DNA from 2 places in the Mycolicibacterium fluoranthenivorans genome. Region 2 is predicted to be linked to the other one. Evidence: riboswitches for the same ligand, from Rfam matches in the RefSeq annotation. Region 2 holds a riboswitch; the other holds the start of a gene.

Region 1 (6,052 bases), on a different contig from region 2:
CTGCAGACCCCAGAGGAAACTCAGCGGTTTCGGCCAGTCGGCCACTGCGCCGTGCCAGCGCCGGGCGTATCGCACCCGCTCGTCGAGGTAGGCGCAGAGCAGATGTGCGATGCGGTGACCGTCCTTGTAGGACAACAGTTCCCATTGCGCCCGGGCCTCATCGGGGCTCAGCGGATGGGCCGCGCTGAACAGCCGGGCGAAACCACGGGTGAAACCGGACCGGTTGGTCAGCCGGGACACCAACGGCCCCAATGGACCACGCAACAGTTTCTGGGCCGGACGCAGGCTGGCGCGGTCGAGGATGACGCTGCCGTTGGTGAGCACCGCGCGCTGCAGATCGAACGGCAGCGCCCCCTCCAGGTCGCGGGCCAGCAGTTCGGTGGCCACCGAGGTGCCCATATCGTGGGCGATCAGCACCACCGGACCGGTCGTGGTCGCCGCGACGACCCGCTCGACCAGGTCGGCCTGCTCGAACAACGAGTAGCGATGCGGGTGCGGCTTGTCCGACAGACCGAACCCGAGAAAGTCCAGCGTCACCCAAGCCCGGTCGCCGAGGTGCCCGACGACCTCCCGGTAGTCGAACGAGCTGGACGGAAAACCGTGCAGCAGCAGGACGGTCGGGCCGGCACCGGGAGCCGATCGGACGAAGATCCGGCCGGCCGGGGTGTCCAGCGACCGGCCCCCATCGCGCCACGCGGCGACGGTCGGCGACAACATGCGGTATCCGTCCTCCCGTCGCTACGCTCGCCGCCTCAGGTTAGGCGAACGCCTCGACGGGCGGGCAGGAACACACCAGGTTGCGGTCACCGTAGGCGGCATCGATGCGCCGCACCGGCGGCCACACCTTGGGCCGGAAGCCCTTACCGAGCGGGTAGGCCGCCTGTTCCCTGGTGTACGGGTGCGACCACTGCTCGGTGAGCAGGCATTCCGCGGTGTGCGGGGCGCCGCGCAGCGGGTTGTCGTCCGCGGGCCACACCCCCGAACCGACCTTGTCGATCTCGGCGCGGATGGCGATCATGGCGTCGCAGAAGGCGTCCACCTCGGCCAGGTTCTCGCTCTCGGTGGGCTCCACCATCAGCGTCCCGGCGACCGGGAAGCTCATGGTCGGCGCGTGGAAACCGAAGTCCGCCAACCGCTTCGCCACATCGTCGACGGTGACGCCGGTGGTCTTGGTGATCGTGGTGAGATCCAGGATGCACTCGTGGGCCACCATGCCGTTCTCCCCGGTGTAGAGCACCGGGTAGTACTCGTCGAGCCGGCGGGCGATGTAGTTGGCCGAGGCGATCGCGGTCAGCGAGGCCTTGCGCAGGCCCACACCACCCATCATTCGGATGTAGGCCCAGGTGATCGGCAGGATCGAGGCCGACCCGTACGGTGCCGCCGACACCGTCAGCTCGTCACCGAGCTCGGCAGCCAAGGGGTGCCCGGGCAGGTACGGCGCCAGGTGCGCGCGCACCGCCACCGGCCCCACTCCGGGGCCCCCGCCGCCGTGCGGGATGCAGAACGTCTTGTGCAGGTTGAGATGACTGACATCGCCGCCGAACCTGCCCGGCCGGGCCAACCCGACCAGGGCGTTGAGGTTCGCGCCGTCGATGTACACCTGGCCGCCGGCGTCATGGGTGGCCGCGCAGATCTCGGCCACATCGTGCTCGTACACGCCGTGCGTCGAGGGGTACGTGATCATCAGGGCGGCAAGGTTTTCCGCGTGTTGGGCGATCTTGGCGCGCAGATCGTCGAGGTCCACGTCACCGTTGCCGCGGCAGGCCACCACCACCACCCGCATACCCGCGAGCGCCGCCGAGGCCGCGTTCGTACCGTGCGCACTGGACGGGATGAGGCACACGTCGCGCTGGCCCTGGCCCCGCTCGGCGTGATAGGCCTGGATGGCCAACAGGCCGGCGTACTCCCCCTGCGACCCGGCATTGGGCTGCAACGAGATCTCGTCGTAGCCGGTGACCGCCGTGAGCCAGTCCTGCAGATCGGCGATCAGCCGACGCAGACCGGGGGTGTCCGACGCCGGCGAAAAGGGATGCTGGCGTGCGAATTCCGGCCAGGTGATGGGTTCCATCTCCGCGGTCGCGTTGAGCTTCATGGTGCACGAGCCGAGCGGGATCATGGTGCGATCCAGGGCCAGGTCCTTGTCGGCGAGGCTGCGCAGGTAGCGCATCATCGCCGTCTCGGTGCGGTATGTCGTGAAGGCCGGGTGGGTCAGGAATTCCGTCGTGCGGGTGGCGATATCGGCTGCGCCGGGCTCGGCGGCCGGCACGCCGAATGATTCCAGCACCGCGGCGACGTGCGCCTCGGTGGTGACCTCGTCGCAGGCGACCGACACGTGGTCGGCGTCCACCCGCCACAGATTGATCCCTCTGCCCTTGGCCGCGGCCACGATCTCGTCGGCGCGGCCCGGCACCCGGGCCAGCACGGTGTCGAAGAAGTCCGGGTGCACCAGCGCCTCGCCCAGGCCGGCGGCGATCGCGGCGGCCCGGCTGTGCACGCGGCGCGCGATGGCGGTGAGCCCGTCGGCGCCGTGGTAGCTGGCATACATGGCGGCCATCACCGCCAGCAACACCTGAGCGGTACAGATGTTGCTGGTGGCCTTGTCCCGGCGGATGTGCTGCTCGCGGGTCTGCAGGGACAGCCGATATGCCGCGTTCCCGTCCGCGTCCTGCGAGACCCCGACGAGGCGCCCGGGCAGCTGGCGGGCGTGCTTGGTGTGCACCGCGAGATAACCGGCGTGCGGGCCGCCGAAGCCCATCGGCACCCCGAATCGCTGGGTGGTGCCGAAGGCGACGTCAGCGCCGATCTCGCCGGGCGGGGCGATCAGGGTGAGCGCCAGCAGATCGGCTCCGACCGCGACCAGGGCGCCACGGTCGTGGGCCTCGGTCACCAGTGCGGTCCAGTCCCGGAGCACGCCGCTGGCCCCCGGCTGCTGCACGATGACACCGAAGAAATCGCCGTCGGGCAGACCGTGCTGCAGGTCGGCGGTGACGATCTCGATGCCGAGCGGCCGGGCGCGGGTGGCCAGCACCGCCGCGGTCTGCGGGTAGACGTCGGCATCGACCAGAAGTCGGGTGGCCGAGCCTTTCACCGCGCGGTGCATCAGCGTCATGGCCTCGGCGGCGGCGGTGCCCTCGTCGAGCATCGACGCGTTCGCCACGTCCAGCCCGGTCAGATCGCTGACCATGGTCTGGAAGTTGAGCAGTGCTTCGAGGCGGCCCTGACTGATCTCCGGCTGATACGGCGTGTACGCGGTGTACCAGGCGGGGTTCTCAAGAATGTTGCGGCGCAACACCGGTGGGGTGAAGGTGTCGAAGTAGCCCTGCCCGATCATCGACACGGCCACGGTATTGGAGTCGGCCAGCGCGCGCAGTTCGGCCAGCGACTCCTCCTCGCTGGCGGGTGCGGGTAGCTGATCCAGCCCCGGCGCCAGCCCGTCTGCGGTCACCGCGTCGAGAATGCCCGCCGGCAGCGCCAAGGCGGCGAGTTCGTCCAGGGAGTCGACACCGATGACCTGCAGCATCGTGGCGATGGCGGCGGCGTCGGGTCCGATATGGCGATCGGCGAAGCCGAAGTGGTCGATAGACACGAGATCTCCCCTGGGTCGAGGGCGCGGGCGGGCGCGTAAAACCGCGTCCTCTCCCTCTGTCGGGGCGCCTGAGAGATTCGGCGGCGGCTCGCTGCCTTTCCCCATGGGCGGATGCGCAGGACGCACCACTTTCCAGAGGCATCGGGGCCATGCGCGGTCCGGGGTGCCTGAGAGGTTGACGGAGAGGTATTGCTCCTTCGGCGTCCGTGACTGGCCGTCACGGAACTCTCCCGCACAAGGGCGATGCCCCGACAGCTTAGCCGATCTTGCGGTCGCGGCTCTTTCGCCGGGAAGCGAGTTCGTCCTCGGGGGCGGCGATCGACTCGCCGCCGTCGGCGCGTTCGCCCGGGAAGTCGGCGATGGCGCCGGTCAGTTCCCGCATGGCACCCGAGACCGCGATACCGAACACACCCTGACCGCCTTGGAGGAGGTCGACGACCTCTTCGGCGGAGGTGCACTCGTAGACGGTGGTGCCGTCGGAGAACAGCGTGATGTTGGCCAGGTCCTGCACACCGCGCTGACGCAGATGATCGACCGCGACGCGGATGTTGTGCAGGGAGATGCCGGTGTCGAGCAGGCGCTTGACGATCTTCAGGACCAAGATGTCCTTGAAGGAGTACAGCCGCTGGCTGCCGGAACCGGCCGCACCGCGGATGGAGGGCACCACCAGCGAGGTGCGGGCCCAGTAGTCGAGCTGGCGGTAGGTGATACCCGCGATCTGGCAGGCGCTCGGACCGCGGTAGCCGACCAGCTCATCCGGTACCGAATCGTCCGGGAACAAGCCACCCTGCACGGGCTCGCTGACGCTGCCGCTCACCGCCGGCACGGGGTCGCCACTGGTGGACAGATCCAACTCCCCCTGATGTGGCGTGCGTGGCGTGTCGCCCACAATCCATCCTCTCCGCCGATCGATTCCGGCCCCATGACCTGCACAGCGTCACGTTTGCCCAGTTTCGAATGTGTCGAGCATACGCTCAACACGCTCCTGTCACTGCTCGTCGTGTCAAAGTATGGCTGCCCGTTTCACAGTCGGCCCACACACGCCCCGCGTGTCGACGTCACGAGACGTATCCGTGATCTGGGCGACTCGCATGTGCCTCACCGACTTAGCGGGCGACGGCCCGGGGCTACGTCACAGTGACACCGTGATACCCGGCGGGGTATCACGGAGATATGGCCGTTTTCCTGCACCACGCACCGTCGGCGGCGTTCGGCGTCCGGCCATGAGCGGGGTCACTGCGCCTCTCGGGGTTGCTCTACCGATCGGAGCCGCCTTCGGCATGGTCGCCGGGCTCTGGGGAATCGGTAACCCTGAGACCGTCATTCGCGCTGCCCGCTTGGTCGACCGGTTGTTACTGGGCTGCTTCTTGTTCGTCACGGCGGTGGGCGCGGTAGTGCTCTACGGCCTGCACGCATTGGGAGTGCCCATGCACTTCGCGCCGAAGCCGCTCTACGTCTTCGGTGTCATCGCAGGTGGCGTGCTGTTCGGCACCGGAGCGGCGATCAGCGGATACTTCCCGGGCACCGCGCTGATCGCCTTGGGTGAAGGCCGTCGAGACGCGCTGGCCGCGATCCCCGGCGGCTTGCTCGGAGCGGCGGCGTGGACGGGGCTGTTCGGAACACCGGTCGGCCAGTGGCTGACGACGACCGCGAACTACGGCGGCCTGGTCGCGGGCGGATACCTGAACGCGCAGACTCCGGGGCGAATGCTGGCGATCGCGATCGGCTACGCGGCGCTGGCCTTCATCCTGCTGAAGTATTTGCCGCGGTTTCGCGGGGGCGAGCGGTGTTGCCTTCGTGAGCTCGGCGGGGCGACGCCCTCCGAATTCGAACGCCGCATGATGCGCGACACCATCGCCTATCTCTACGAGGGCACGAAAGAACGGCCGGGCCGTCGTAGGCCGTGGTTCGAGCGGATCTACCGCGCTCAGGTCGCACACCCCGCGTTCTTCACCCGCACGATCGCCGTGGTCGCCACGGGCGTGGCCGCACTTGTGGTGTTGTCGATATTTCTGCGCCAGCCGTTCGGCCAGTCCACCACCTACTCGTGGGTGGTCGGCGAGCTGTTCATGCCCCACTTCGCGTACTCACACCAGGTGATCCGCAGTATCGGCTGGGAACCGCTCAGCGACCTCGGAGTTCTGATCGGAGCCTTCCTCACGGCCAGGTTCCTCAGCGGCCGGTTCACCGCGTTCCGTCCGGTCGTTCCGCCGTCCTGGCGACACCGTTTCGGGCCGGGGCGTACCAAGCGAGCGGTCGCGGTGTTCATCGGCTCGTTCCTGACGCTGTTCGGCGCCAGGATGGCCGGGGGATGCACGAGCGGACACACCCTCAGCGGCGGTATCCAACTGTCGGTGAGCGCCTGGCTGTTCACCGCCTCGATGCTCGCGGCGATGGTCATCACCGCCCGACTTGTCTACCGGAATGCAGACTGGTCCATCACCCCGGAGACAGACGACCACGCCG
Region 2 (6,052 bases):
CGTGCTGGCAGCGTTCGGCCTCGGCGGGGCGGTCGGTGCGATCGCGATCTCGTCGGTGCGCCTGCCGCGGCGCTATCTCACGGTCATGGTGATGTGCTGGGGACTGGGCAATCTGCCGCTGGTCGCGATCGGCTACACGGCGTCGTTCGCGGTGATGGCGGCGGCCGCCTTCGTGGTGGGCATGACCAGCACCGCGGCCACCGTCATCTGGGGGACGCTGCTCCAGCGCAGGGTTCCCCCGGCGATGCTGGGCCGGGTTTCCAGCCTGGACTTCTTCGTCTCGCTGGTCTTCATGCCGGTGTCGATGGCCGTGGCCGGGCCGCTGTCCAAAGTGTTCGCGGTGCAGACCATCTTCCTGGCGGCCGGCACCATTCCGGCGGTGCTGGGTCTGATCGCCTGGCTGGCAGCCCGGATGCCGCGCGACGAGGTGGCGCATCCGCTGAATTCCTGATGTGACCGCGCCGGTCAGAGACCGAAGATCGGCGGCAGGGCCAGCACCATCACCAGACCCCAGAAGAAATGGGTGAGCATGGGCGCCAGCACCCCGCCGGTCGCGCGGCGCAACAGCGCACAGACGGTGCCGAGCAGGATCGCGGCGAACCCGAGCATCGGGTTGCCCGCCGCCATCACCACGCCGAAATAGATCGCCGTCGACACCGGGACGGGCCGGCGGCCGCCGAGCGCGCTGTACAGCGCGCCACGGAAGAACAGCTCCTCGGCCAAGCCGTTGACCACGGTGATGAAAACGACCAGCGCAAGTGCACCCTGATCGGCGAATTGCAGGACGGCGGTGACATATTCGCGCACCGGTGGGATGAGCCGCGCGATCAGGCCGCCGATGACGAACACCGCGCCCAGCCCGATTCCCACCCCGATTCCGAGCAGGACGGGCCGGCGCGCACTGCCGGGCAGCCGGCCCAGGTGCAATGGCCCGGACAGGACGGCCCCCGCCGACCAGACCACGGCCATGATGAGGGTGAAGACATAGAAGGAGCTGTCCCCCGGGTGCCTGCTCAGCGAGTACGCCTGCAGCGCCGCCCCCATCACCAACACCGCGACGACGGTGATCCGTCTGCGCAACACCACTTTTCGGGCTTCCTCGACGGCAGGCGCAGCGGCGCGCCACGGTGGCGGGATCATCGGCGATGCCCCCGCGGGATCAGCTCGGCCAGAATATCGATCCCGGTACGCAGCGTGGCGGTGGCCGGACCGGGTAACAGCGCGAGCAGCGCGAGCGCGGGCCGGGCGATCGAAGGGGTGAGCTGACGGATGCGCGACATGTCGCCGCCGGCCCAGGACGGGTCGGTATCGGCGAGGTGGTGCGGATCGGCCAGATCGGTGACCGGGACCCGCTCGGGCGTATGCAGCGAGCGGGTGATCGCCGTGTTCACCGTCAGCAGACCGCCGGCCGGGGCGGGCACCAGATTACGTAACCCCTCCCCCGCCGCGGTCATCGGGTGATCCAGTGACGCAGTCAAATCGGCGGTGAGCGCACCGGGAACCGGAAGCGCCACAGCGGACACCTTCGACGCCACCACGGTCGGCACGCCCGGCGCGGGCACGGTCCACTGCCGTATTCCGGACAGCCGGGCGTAGGCCGCCAGCAGATCCCGGTAGCTGGTCGTCTGCGGTCCACTGATGTCGTACGCCCCGGCGGGCACCAACTCGCTGTCCACGGCGGCCATGAGGTAGTGCAGCACATCGCGGATGGAAATGGGGTCGATGGGGTTGGACAGCCAGGACGGTTGCGGCAGCACCGGGAAGCGTTCGGCGACATAGCGCAGGATCTCGAACGACGTCGACCCCGCACCGATGATCAGCGCCGCACCGAGCCACACCAGTTCGGCACCGCCGGCAACCGCGAGCGCCTGAGCCACTTCGGCTCGGCCGGCCAGATGTTCGGACAACACGTCGTCGGCGGGCACGAAACCGCCGAGGTAGATGATGCGGCCGACGCCCGCCTCGGCAGCGGCCAGCGCAAACCGGCGGGCGCCCTCGTTGTCGGTGGTCCTGAAGTCCGTCTCACCGATCCCGTGCACCAGGTAGTAGACGGCATCCACATGTCCGCACCGCGCGAAAAGCGTTGCCACCGAATCGGGGTCGTTCGCATCCAGGGATACCGCCGTGACATCGCGATACCACCCGAAAGCGGTCAGACGCTCCGGCGTCCGGCTGGTCACCACCACGTCGTGGCCCGCCGAGAGCAGTTCGGCGACCAGTCGTGATCCGATATATCCCGTAGCCCCGGTGACGAGGACGCGCGCGGTCATCCGCATCCCACGCATGCGTTCGACATCATCACCGAAGCCTCCTGACCACCGCTAGTCCTATCACTGCACGCGGTGGTCCATACCCTGATCGACAGGGTGCTACACGCCAGGGAGTTGCTCGTCACACCAGGCGGACGACAGGGCGTGCCCGCTGATCCGGACGCCCGTGTGGGCCGCCCTTCACACCCCACCGTCGCGGGAACGTACCGCCTTCGAGGGAAACCTCAGTGGGAAGCGTTGTCGGCGTTCGCCTTCGGGTCAACCCTGCCCGCGGTGCAGGTCGATGAGCCCCTGATAAGACTCGGCGTTGAACCGATTGCCGGCGACCTCCTCATCGCCGAGGCTGCGGCGCACCTTCCCCGGCACGCCCGCGACCAGCGACCGTGGCGGAATCACCGCCCCCTGGGGCACCACCGCGCCGGCCGCCACCAGCGACCCCGCACCCACGACCGCCCCGTTCAGCACGATGGCGCCCATCCCGACGAGCACGTCGTCCTCGACGGTGCAGCCGTGCAGCACCGCATTGTGGCCGACCGTGACACCCGCGCCGACGTGCACCGGGAAACCCGGATCGACGTGGACGGTCACACCGTCTTGGATGTTGCTGCCCTCGCCGATCTCGATGGGCTCGAACTCGGCGCGCAAGGTGGCGTTGTACCAGACACTCACGCGGGCGGCCAGCGTCACCGGGCCGATCAAGGTGGCGTTGGGCGCCACCCAGGACTCGGCGTGCAGCTGCGGGGCACGCCCGCGAATAGGAATGATCAGCGCTTCAGGCATGGGCGTCATCGTAATCAGAGTTCCCGCACGAGCGCGGCAGGAGTCCGATCTCGGCGTGACATCCGACGCGTGAGTGGGTAGATTCTCTGCTCACCACAATCGAATAGCCGTCGACACGTTGTGGGAGAACCTCGTTCACGAGGCGCCGTAGGAGCAATATCCTCCCCGGGAATCTCTCAGGCACCAGTACCGCAGCGTCGAGGCAACTCTGGAGACAAGGCGTCACCTCATGGGAACGGCCTTACCGAAGGTGTAGAGGATCCGCGGGACGACGCGGAACCGCAGACTCTCAGGTTTCAGGACAGAGTGGGGAGGGCGCCACCGGCCCGGTTTGGCTCCGGGCTCAGCCGAGATGGAGTCGCCCGTTGTCCGTTACACCCACCGACCGCAGCCGGTAATTGCCATGGTGGTCAGCGCATTCGAATTGTTCTCCGTTGGTATCGGCCCGTCGAGTTCGCACACCGTCGGCCCGATGCGTGCCGCCGCCCGGTTCGTCGAAACCCTGCGCGCCGGCGACCGGTTGCGCGACCTCACCCGGATCAGCGTGGAGTTGTACGGCTCCCTGGCGGCCACCGGCGCCGGCCACGGCACCCAATCGGCGATTCTGCTCGGGCTCGAAGGCTGCCGGCCCGAAGACGTCACCACCGAGGATAAGGAACGCCGTCTCGCCGAGATCGCCGCCACCGGCACCACGCGGATCGGCGGGGACACGCCGGTGCCCCTGACCGAGGGCGCGATGATTCTGCGCGCCTCGACGGTCCTGCCGCGCCATCCCAACGCAATGACGTTGAGTGCCTTCAATTCCCGCGGCGAGGTGCTGTCCACCCAGACCTATTACTCCATCGGAGGCGGGTTCGTCGTCACCGAGGACTGCCCCGATGCCGGCACGGACCACCACTGCGCCACCCCGTTGCCGTACGCCTCGGGTCGCGAACTGCTCGAACTCTGTGCACACAAGGGACTCACCATCAGCGAGGTCGCCATGAGCAACGAACAGTGTTGCCGCTCCGCGGGGGAGGTCCGGACGAGCCTGCTGCACCTGCGCGATGTCATGGTCGAGAGTGCACGCAACGGCATCGCCCGCGACGGCGTACTGCCCGGAGTTCTAGAGGTGCGGCGGCGGGCCAAGGCCTGGTACCACAGTCTCAGCGCCGAAGATCCAGAGCGCACAGCCGAATTCGCCGAAGACTGGGTGAATCTGATCGCGCTGGCGGTCAACGAGGAGAACGCTTCCGGCGGCCGCATCGTCACGGCTCCGACCAACGGAGCTGCCGGCATCATCCCCGCCGTGCTGCACTACGCCACCCATTACACCCGCGCCGGGACGGCTGACCCGGACGACACCGCGGTACGGTTCCTGCTCACCGCGGCTGCCATCGGATCGCTGTTCAAGGAGCGCGCGTCGATCTCCGGCGCCGAGGTCGGGTGCCAGGGCGAGGTCGGGTCGGCGGCAGCCATGGCCGCTGCGGGACTGGCCGAGATCCTCGGCGGCACCACGCACCAGGTGGAGAACGCGGCCGAGATCGCCATGGAACACAGCCTCGGACTGACCTGCGATCCGATCGCCGGGCTGGTTCAGATCCCCTGCATCGAACGCAATGCCATCTCGGCGGGCAAGGCGATCAACGCCGCCCGGATGGCGTTGCGCGGCGACGGCAGCCACCGGGTCAGCCTCGATCAGGTCATCGAGACCATGCGCACCACCGGCGCGGATATGCACGCCAAGTACAAGGAGACCTCGACCGGCGGGCTGGCCATCAACGTGGGGGTCAACGTCGTCGAATGCTGAGGCACCGCATTCAGGCGCCCTGGTACACCTTGCGGTAGCTCGACGGGGACATCCCCATCCCGCGGCGCAGATGGTGACGCAGGTTGCCGCCGGTGCCCAGCCCCGACAGCCGGGCCACCTCGTCGACCGGAATATCCCTGGACTCCAGCAGTTCCCGGGCCCGATCGATACGGCGCTGCCGGATCCAGCTGCCCGGCGCCTCGCCGGTCTCCGCACGGAACCGGCGGTTGAACGTCCGCAGGCTCATATGGGCATGCTCGGCCAGGGTGTGCACGGTGAGTTCTTCGGTGAGGTGCGCCAGCGCCCAGGCCCGGGTGGCCGCCGTGGCGGCGTGGTCCCCCGCCGGCACCTGCCTGTCGATGAACTGCGCTTGGCCGCCTTCCCGCCACGGTGGCACCACGCAGTGGCGGGCGACCGCGGTGGCCACCTGCACACCGTGATCACACCGAATGATGTGCAGGCACAAGTCGATTCCCGCGGCCAGCCCGGCCGAGGTGAGCACGTCACCGTCATCGACGAACAGCACGTTCTCGTCCACCCGGACTGCCGGGTAGAGCTCACGCAGGGTGTCGGCGTACTTCCAGTGGGTCGTCACGGTCCGGCCGTCCAGCCGGCCCACCGCGGCCAGCACGAACGCGCCGGTGCAGATCGACACCACGCGGGCGCCGGGCCGGATCCGAGCGAACGCGGCGGCCACGGCGTCCTCGACGCCGCGGCCGGTTCGCGCCGGCGGGTAACGCGTGCCGGGGATGACGACGGTGTCGGCGGTGTCCAGCGCCTCCGGGCCGGCGGTGGGCACGATCGCGAAGCCGTTGGTCGACGCGACGGGCCCCGGTTCGACGGCACACGTCGTCACCTCGTACAGGGGCTCACCGTCGCCGCCCGCCGCCGTCCCGAACAGGGTCGGCGCGATGGTGGCGTCGAAACCCACCACGGGCGCCAACAGCAGGACGGCGACACGATGCATCACGCCAGTCTGGCATGTTTTTGATGGATCATGTCGTTTGTGCCACTAGGCGGGCGGCCCGAATTCCGCGACAGTGAGCCGGTGACACTTCTCGGTACGCGAACACGCCTGCATTGGGCCTGGGTGGTCGCCGCGGTCAGTTTCGTCGCGATCCTCGGCGCGGCGGCCTTCCGGTCGGTGCCCGGGGTGATGATGAACCCGCTGCATCACGAATTCGGCTGGAGTCACGGCACGGTCGGTGCGGCG

Evidence for each region. A riboswitch is a leader RNA that binds a small molecule or an ion and turns the genes downstream of it on or off. The one in region 2 is predicted to bind glycine.
Region 1: it holds a riboswitch for glycine, as region 2 does, so the genes downstream of both, gcvP (aminomethyl-transferring glycine dehydrogenase) here and FHU31_RS27755 (L-serine ammonia-lyase) in region 2, are expected to answer to the same signal.

Annotation. Positions count from the first base shown of each region.
Region 1 covers NZ_JAANOW010000001.1:3,511,776-3,517,827, forward strand. The annotation lists gene FHU31_RS17075 (alpha/beta fold hydrolase) at 1-717, opposite strand, end outside; gene gcvP (aminomethyl-transferring glycine dehydrogenase) at 758-3,580, opposite strand; glycine riboswitch at 3,633-3,730, opposite strand; glycine riboswitch at 3,731-3,829, opposite strand; gene FHU31_RS17085 (MerR family transcriptional regulator) at 3,843-4,475, opposite strand; gene FHU31_RS17090 (YeeE/YedE thiosulfate transporter family protein) at 4,810-6,052, shown strand, end outside.
Region 2 covers NZ_JAANOW010000004.1:256,098-262,149, forward strand. The annotation lists gene tet(V) (tetracycline efflux MFS transporter Tet(V)) at 1-451, shown strand, start outside; gene FHU31_RS27740 (CPBP family intramembrane glutamic endopeptidase) at 466-1,140, opposite strand; gene FHU31_RS27745 (SDR family NAD(P)-dependent oxidoreductase) at 1,137-2,270, opposite strand; gene FHU31_RS27750 (gamma carbonic anhydrase family protein) at 2,529-3,050, opposite strand; glycine riboswitch at 3,162-3,252, shown strand; gene FHU31_RS27755 (L-serine ammonia-lyase) at 3,454-4,839, shown strand; gene FHU31_RS27760 (GlxA family transcriptional regulator) at 4,850-5,806, opposite strand; gene FHU31_RS27765 (MFS transporter) at 5,888-6,052, shown strand, end outside.